One region of the Nocardioides sp. HB32 genome, then DNA from elsewhere that is predicted to be linked to it. Evidence: riboswitches for the same ligand, from Rfam matches in the RefSeq annotation. Region 1 holds a riboswitch; the other holds the start of a gene.
The links. A riboswitch is a leader RNA that binds a small molecule or an ion and turns the genes downstream of it on or off. The one in region 1 is predicted to bind cyclic di-AMP.
Positions count from the first base shown of each region.

Region 2: it holds a riboswitch for cyclic di-AMP, as region 1 does, so the genes downstream of both, ACVW2K_RS02660 (transglycosylase family protein) here and ACVW2K_RS08970 (C40 family peptidase) in region 1, are expected to answer to the same signal.

Region 1 covers NZ_JBSSBS010000001.1:1,772,224-1,775,682, reverse strand. The annotation lists gene ACVW2K_RS08980 (hypothetical protein) at 1-226, opposite strand, end outside; gene ACVW2K_RS08975 (hypothetical protein) at 367-951, shown strand; gene ACVW2K_RS08970 (C40 family peptidase) at 955-1,488, opposite strand; cyclic di-AMP (ydaO/yuaA leader) riboswitch at 1,492-1,676, opposite strand; gene ACVW2K_RS08965 (ATP-binding cassette domain-containing protein) at 1,813-2,460, opposite strand; gene ACVW2K_RS08960 (ABC transporter ATP-binding protein) at 2,457-3,272, opposite strand; gene ACVW2K_RS08955 (hypothetical protein) at 3,277-3,459, opposite strand, start outside.
Region 2 covers NZ_JBSSBS010000001.1:503,724-507,182, reverse strand. The annotation lists gene ACVW2K_RS02670 (ATP-binding protein) at 1-302, shown strand, start outside; gene ACVW2K_RS02665 (DUF3068 domain-containing protein) at 576-1,496, shown strand; cyclic di-AMP (ydaO/yuaA leader) riboswitch at 1,644-1,798, shown strand; gene ACVW2K_RS02660 (transglycosylase family protein) at 1,801-2,139, shown strand; gene ACVW2K_RS02655 (phosphoenolpyruvate carboxykinase (GTP)) at 2,332-3,459, shown strand, end outside.

The sequences.
Region 1 (3,459 bases):
GCAGCCCGGCGGCCATCTGCAGCACCGCCTTCGCCACGTGCTGCTGCGCCACGCTGCTGTGGTGGCCGAGCTGCGCTCCCGCGTCCGAGCCCCCGAAGAGACCCGGCGAGATCGGCTTGACGTTCCCCGTCTCCAGGTCCTCGGCGCTGCCGGCGAGCATCGACCGGACGTCGGCGATCAGGTCCTCCGGGAGTCCGAGCTCCCCGAGCAGGTCCGCGGCTCCCACGCCCCCGTCGTACATCTGAACGTGTTCCTTCCCCCGAATGAAAGGCCTGTTGCGTCACCGGCCACCTGCCCCGGTCCCCCGCGATCGAAACCTCGGTCCGTTAGATTGCGTCGCACTCGTCTCGGACCCAGGAGCTCTCGGTGCGTCGAACCACGATCCCCATCCTGCTGCTCGCGCTCGCCCTCACAGCGGGCTGCAGCAGCGACGGCGACGATCCGGGTACGGCGAGCCCGGGCTCGCCGGCCTCGCCGACGTCGACGAGCAGCTCGCAGGCGAGCTCGCCGACGGACTCCCCGTCGGACGTCGCGACGGGCATCGAGCTGTCGATGCCCAACAGCAGCGTGCGCGCCCCCGCGGACTGGACGCAGGCCAAGGACCTGACCCGCTACGAGGACGGCGCCGACAGCCCCGACAGCCTCGCCTACATCATGCTCGGCGAGATCGACGCGTTCGGCTCGGACGCCTCCGCCGAGCAGCTCGGCGAGAACCGGATCAAGGCGAACACCTACCCGAAGGCGCCGAAGGTGCTGCCGGTGAGCGAGCTCGACGGCACCGAGGCGTACCACGTGGCCGGCTTCGTGAGCCCGACCCAGTACATCGAGGAGTTCGGCACCATCGTCCGCGACCGGATCGTCACCCTGACGTTCTCCTTCAACAACAAGGTGTCGAGGTCCGAGCGCGACGAGGTCGTGTCCTCGGTGCTCCCGACCTTCGCCTGGAAGTAGCCGTCAGCGGCGGTACCGCAACGTGCCCGGGAACCACTTGTCGGTCCAGAGCTTGTCGGTGCGCACGCGGGTGCCGGAGTGCGGCGCGTGCAGCACCCACCGGTGCCCGTGGGTGAAGCCGGCGTACACACCGACGTGGTACACGCCGCCGCCGTCGTAGAAGAAGATCAGGTCGCCGCGCTTCATGTTGCTGCGCTTGATGTGCTGGGCGAAGTGCGCCTGCGCGGACGAGGTGCGCGGGATGTGCTTGAAGCCGGCCTTGCGGAACGAGTAGAACGTCAGCCCCGAGCAGTCGAAGGCGTTCGGGCCGGAGGCGCCGTAGCTGTACGGGTCGCCCTTCTGGTGCACGGCGATGCTCATCGCGCTGCCGACCCGGCGCGCCGACGGCGCGAGCGAGGCGTGCTTGTGGTGGTGGTGCGTGACGCGGTCGTTCCGGGTGGCGGCGTGGCTGTCGGCGATCGGGGCGGTCGAGAGGAGGCCGACGGCGAGGGCGCCGCTGGCGAGGGCGCGCAGCGCCAGGGAGTGGATCGTGGGCATGCGGAGGTTTCCTTCCCACGCCTGTGAGGTGAGCTGTCGGGTTCGGGCGAGAAGGTGCCCGGCCACCGGTCGGTGGCTTCACCCCGAGCGCCCGCGTGATGCTGGTGCGGCCGCGAAGGTGGGTCCCCCACTCCTGCCGTCCGTGATCGGTCCACGACCCGGGTGGCAGGATTCGGCGTGCCCGGGCCGGTGTTGCGACGTGCAACCGGTCAAGGACGGTAACCAGAGAATTCGCCCGATCACGAGTCGGTGCCGGGCCGATTCCGTGGCGCACGCCACACTCCCCGCGTGGGATCGCGGGCGAACTGGTCGAAGGTCACACAGTTACAGCGCTGTCACGCGCCCCTCGTCGAGGTGGACGACGCGGTCGGCGACCTGCCAGACCCGGGGGTCGTGGGTGGCCACGAGCACCGCGGAGCCGGCGTGCGCGGCACCGGCCAGCACCGCCGCGACCTGGGCCACGTGGTCGTCGTCCTGGTGGCCGGTCGGCTCGTCGAGCACGGCCAGCCGGGGTGCGAGGACCAGCGCCCGCGCGACCGCGGTGCGCTGCTGCTCGCCGAGCGAGGTCTCCCGCACGCCGCGCCGGGTGAACGCGCCGAGGTCGAGCGCCTCGGCGAGCCGGGCGAGGGCCGCGACCGGGTCGACGCCGGCGCGGTACGCCGGCAGGCAGATGTTGTCCTCGACGCTGAGCCCGGCGAGCAGTCCGTGCTGCTGGGGCACCACCGCGACCACGGACCAGTCGGCGACGGCGCCGGCGGGCCGCCCGTCGACGGTCACGGTGCCGCGCTCGGGCGTCTCGAACCCGGCGGCCAGGTGGCACAGCGTGCTCTTCCCGGACCCGGACGGACCGGCGACGGCGACCAGCTCACCGGGGGCCGCGGCGAGGCTGACGTCGTGCAGCACCTCGACCCGGCCCGCGCCCGCGCCGTACCCGTGCGCGACCTGCTGGATGCTCAGTCCGGTGCCGGTCACAGCTCCACCTCCGGTCGGCGCAGCCGCACGTGGTCGCCGTCGGCCTCGACGACGACCCGGCGGTCGGGGAAGAGGCCGAGCATCTCCTGGGGCAGCTGGACCCGGCCGGTCGCGTCGATGACGGCCGCGGCGGTACGCCGGCCCGAGGTCTCGCTGGAGACGACGCCGTGCCGCAGCCGGAGCAACCGGTCGGCGCGGTGCGTCACGCGGTCGTCGTGGCTGCTGATCACGACCGTCGACCCTGCGGCGGCGACGGCGAGCAGCGCGTCCATGACCCGGTCGGCGTTCGCATGGTCGAGCTCGGCGGTCGGCTCGTCGGCGACGACCAGCGCCGGGGTGCCGACCAGCGCGATCGCGACCGCGAGCCGCTGCTGCTCGCCGCCGGACAACGCATCGGGCCGGTGACCGCCGCGGTCGGTCAGACCGACGGCGTCGAGGGCCTCGGCCAGGTGGCGGCGGGAGGCGCCGCGCCAGGACGCGACCTGGCGGAGCTGGTCGGTGGCGCGCAGGTGCGGGAAGACGGCGTTCGAGGCGCGCTGCGGCACGAAGCCGATCTGCCGGCGGCGCAGCCGCCGCAGCTCGCGGGTCGAGGCGACGCCGACGTCGCTGCCGAGCACGGTGAGGCGGCCGGCGCTGGGCCGGTCGCGGGCGCCGAGCAGCGTCAGGAGGCTGCTCTTGCCGCTGCCGGACGGCCCCGCGACGACCGTGAGCGCACCCGGGACGAGCTCGAGGCCGATGCCGCGCAGCGCGTGCGTCTCCCCGGTCACGGAGCGGAAGACCTTGACCAGGTCCTCGCAGGACACGGCCGTCATGGACTCAATCCCCGGCACGGAGCACCTCCGCGGCGGGGCGGCGACGGGTGAGCAGGGTCCCGACCAGCCAGGCCACCAGGACCAGGACGACGAGCACGCCGAGCAGCCAGAGCAGGTCGGCCGGCTCCGGCCGCGGGTGTGCGAGCGGCGGGATGCCGGCAGCGGCGTCGATGCTGCTCGGCATCAG
Region 2 (3,459 bases), 1.3 Mb from region 1:
CCATGTTCGACACGATCGGGATGGTGGCGTTCGCCGAGCGTGCCAGGCGCGAGCTGCTGGCCACGGGGGAGAGGGTGCGCCGTCGTACGGAGGAGTCCAGGACCGACCTCACCGCCCAGGAGCAGCAGATCGCCACGCTGGCCGCCGAAGGGCTCACGAACCAGGAGATCGGTGAGCGGCTGTACCTCAGCACGCGCACGATCGAGTGGCACCTGGGAAAGATCTTCACCAAGCTCGGGATCAGGTCGCGCCGCGCCCTGCGTGGGGTCGCGGCGAGTCTGGCGCCACCGGCGCAGGCGTAGCTGCTGGGCCTGCCGGCTTCCGCCGGAGGGGCGCGGAAGCTGCGCACCGGCGACAGGTCACGGTGCGGCCCGAGGGCCGGCTGCGGTCCGCCGACGTGGAGGTGGCCACGAGCGAGCCCGACGGTGACGACCTGCGCCCGGCGCGGCTCGGCGGCGCGCGGGCGATCCTGTTCAGGCGGCTCGGACGCCGGCCCGATGTGCCGGCGCGGGTCCGGCTGTGGTGGACTTGCCCGCTCTCGGACCGCCCCCGTCCGGATACACGGAAGAAGAAGCATGCGCAAGATCGTCGCCCTGGTCCTGGTCGGGCTCGGAGTGTTCCTCGTGGTCGCCGGCATCGTGGCCCGGGCGTGGGCGCCCGGCCAGATCGAGCGGACCCCGCTGGACACCGACAACACGACGTACCTCTCCGGTACCGCGGAGGTGCCGAACGCCGACCTCCAGCTCGAGAAGACCCCGGTCCTGGCGTGGAGCACGAACAAGGCCGACGCCGACGCCTCCGACGAGGACGTCGTCGCGTTCGCGACCTCGCTCTGCCTGGTCCGGGACGCCGACGGCATCGACGGCTGCGTGGACGGCGACGACCCGCGGCTGATCTCCGCCGAGACCGACGTGTTCGCGGCGGACCGGCACACCGGCCTCACGGTCGACGACCCGGAGTACCTGCCGGCGGACGCGCTGCACGAGGAGGGCCTGCAGAACAAGTGGCCGTTCGGTGCCGAGAAGAAGACCTACCCGGTCTGGGACGGCGTGGTCGGCGCCGCCGTCGACGCGACGTACGAGGGCACCGAGGAGATCGACGGCCTCGAGACCTACGTCTACCGTGCGGTCGCGAACGCCGACGGCGTGGACGTCGTCGCGGACCTCCCGGGCAGCTACGCCAGCTCGACCGAGTACTACATCGAGCCGCGCACCGGCGCGATCATCAACCAGGTCATCCACCAGCAGCGCGTCGCCGACGGCGTGGGCACGGTCCTGGACCTGGACCTCGCGTTCACCGCCGGCCAGGTGCAGACCAACGTCGACGACGCCCGCGACAACCTCTCGCTGCTGACCCTGATCGAGACCACCGTCCCGGTCGTCGGTCTCGCTGTCGGCATCCCGCTGGTGCTGGTCGGACTGGGCCTGCTGCTCCTCGGCCGCAGGCGGATCGAGCAGCTCGACCCCGAGCGCGCCCAGGAGCTGAGCGGCGTCTGAGCCGACCGCCTGCTGGCGTGCAGGTGCGGTGAGTCACACCGGCGCGGAGTTGGTCCGCGGCCGGCCGCCTGCCTACCGTCGAGGAGCCCTGCCACCGCGGGGTGACCCTCCGAGCGCGCCGAGTCCTGTCCGGCCGGAGGGTGGTCATCGATGAACACGCTCGGACAGGAGCGGGGGACCCACAGGTTCCACGGGCCGCACCGCGGCCCTCGGGGTGAAGCCACGTGCCGGACGACGGCCGTGACCGGGCAACTCCAGCCCGAACCCGACAGCTCACCTCGCAGGCGCACGGAGGAGCTGTTCCATGCGCATGCGCACCCTCGTGTCGGCCCTTGCCCTCACGGCCACGACCCTCGTCCCCGTCCTTGCCCTCGACGCCCCCGCCCACGCCGCGAGCGGCAGGACCTGGGACCGGCTCGCCCGCTGCGAGTCGGGCGGCAACTGGCACATCAACACCCACAACGGTTACTACGGCGGCCTGCAGATCAGCATCGGCACCTGGCGCGGGTACGGCGGCGGCAAGCTCGCCTCGCTGCCCAGCCGGGCCAGCCGGGCCGAGCAGATCCGGGTCGCCGAGCGGATCAAGCACCACCAGGGGTGGGGCGCCTGGCCCACCTGCTCGCACCGCATCGGCCTGCGCTGAGCCCGGACCGTGGTGGCTCGACCGGGTGACGCTCGTCATGGACCCGGGCCGGCGGCGTGACCCGCACCGTGGGAGCGCCGTTGCAGACGGTGTCAGCGATCGGGACTTCCGTCCCTACCCCGGAGGCGCACCGGTGCGCGATGTTGGGTACGGTGCGAGCACCGGGCGAGCGGACCGAAGGGTGTGCAGTTCATGGTCGACGTGGAGACTGTCCTCGACGAGGCGGGCTTGAAGAATCCGAGGGTGCGCGAGTACGTCGCGCACTGGGCCGAGATCACCGGCGCGGAGCGGGTCGAGGTCGTCAGCGCTGACGACGACGCCCGTCTCGTGCAGGAGGCGCTGGACGTCGGCGAGCTGCAGCCGGCCGGCGAGGGCCTGTACTACTCGCGCAGCTACTTCAAGGACACCGCGCGCTCCGAGGAGCGCACGATCGTCGCGACGAGCAACCCCGCGGACAAGGGCGTCTACAACAACTGGCGGCCCTCCTCGGAGATGAAGCCGATGCTGATCGAGCGGATGCGCGGCGCATCCCGGGGCAAGACGATGTACGTCGTGCCCTACCTGATGGCACCGCCCGGCTCGCCGCTCGAGGCGTACGCCGCCGGCGTCGAGCTCACCGACACGCGGACCGTCGCGCTGCACATGATCCGGATGGCGCGTGTGGGCGCGGAGTACGTCGACAGCCTGGCCGACCCCGACAGCTTCGTGCGCGCGGTGCACGTCACCGGCGACCTGGAGAACCTCGGCCAGGGCACGCCCGACGACCAGCGCTACTTCGTGACGGTCGCCGACGAGCGGACGATCCTGCACTACGGCTCGTCGTACGGCGGCAACGCGCTGCTCGGCAAGATCGCGCACGGCCTGCGGCAGGCCTGCTACGACGGCTGGGCGTCGCGGGAGTTCCTCGCGGAGCAGTTCATGCTGCTCGGCATCGTGGACAACGAGACCGGCAAGAAGTACCACGTCTGCGGGGGGTTCCCGAGCGCCTCGGGCAAGACCAACCTCGCGATGACGCTGGCGCCGGACGCGCTCGGTGACCGCTACACCGTCGAGTTCTACGGCGACGACATCACCTGGCTGTGGGTCAACCCCGAGGACGGCCGGCTCTACGGGATGAACCCGGAGAACGGCGTCTTCGGTGTCGCCAAGGACACCAACGAGAGGACGAACCCGACCGCGCTCGACTCGATCCGGCCGGGCTCCGGCGCGATCTTCACCAACGTCGCGTACAACGCCGACACCCACGAGGTCTGGTGGGAGGGCAAGACCAAGCAGCCGCCGTCCGAGGTCGCCGGCTGGCGCGACTGGAAGGGCCAGCTG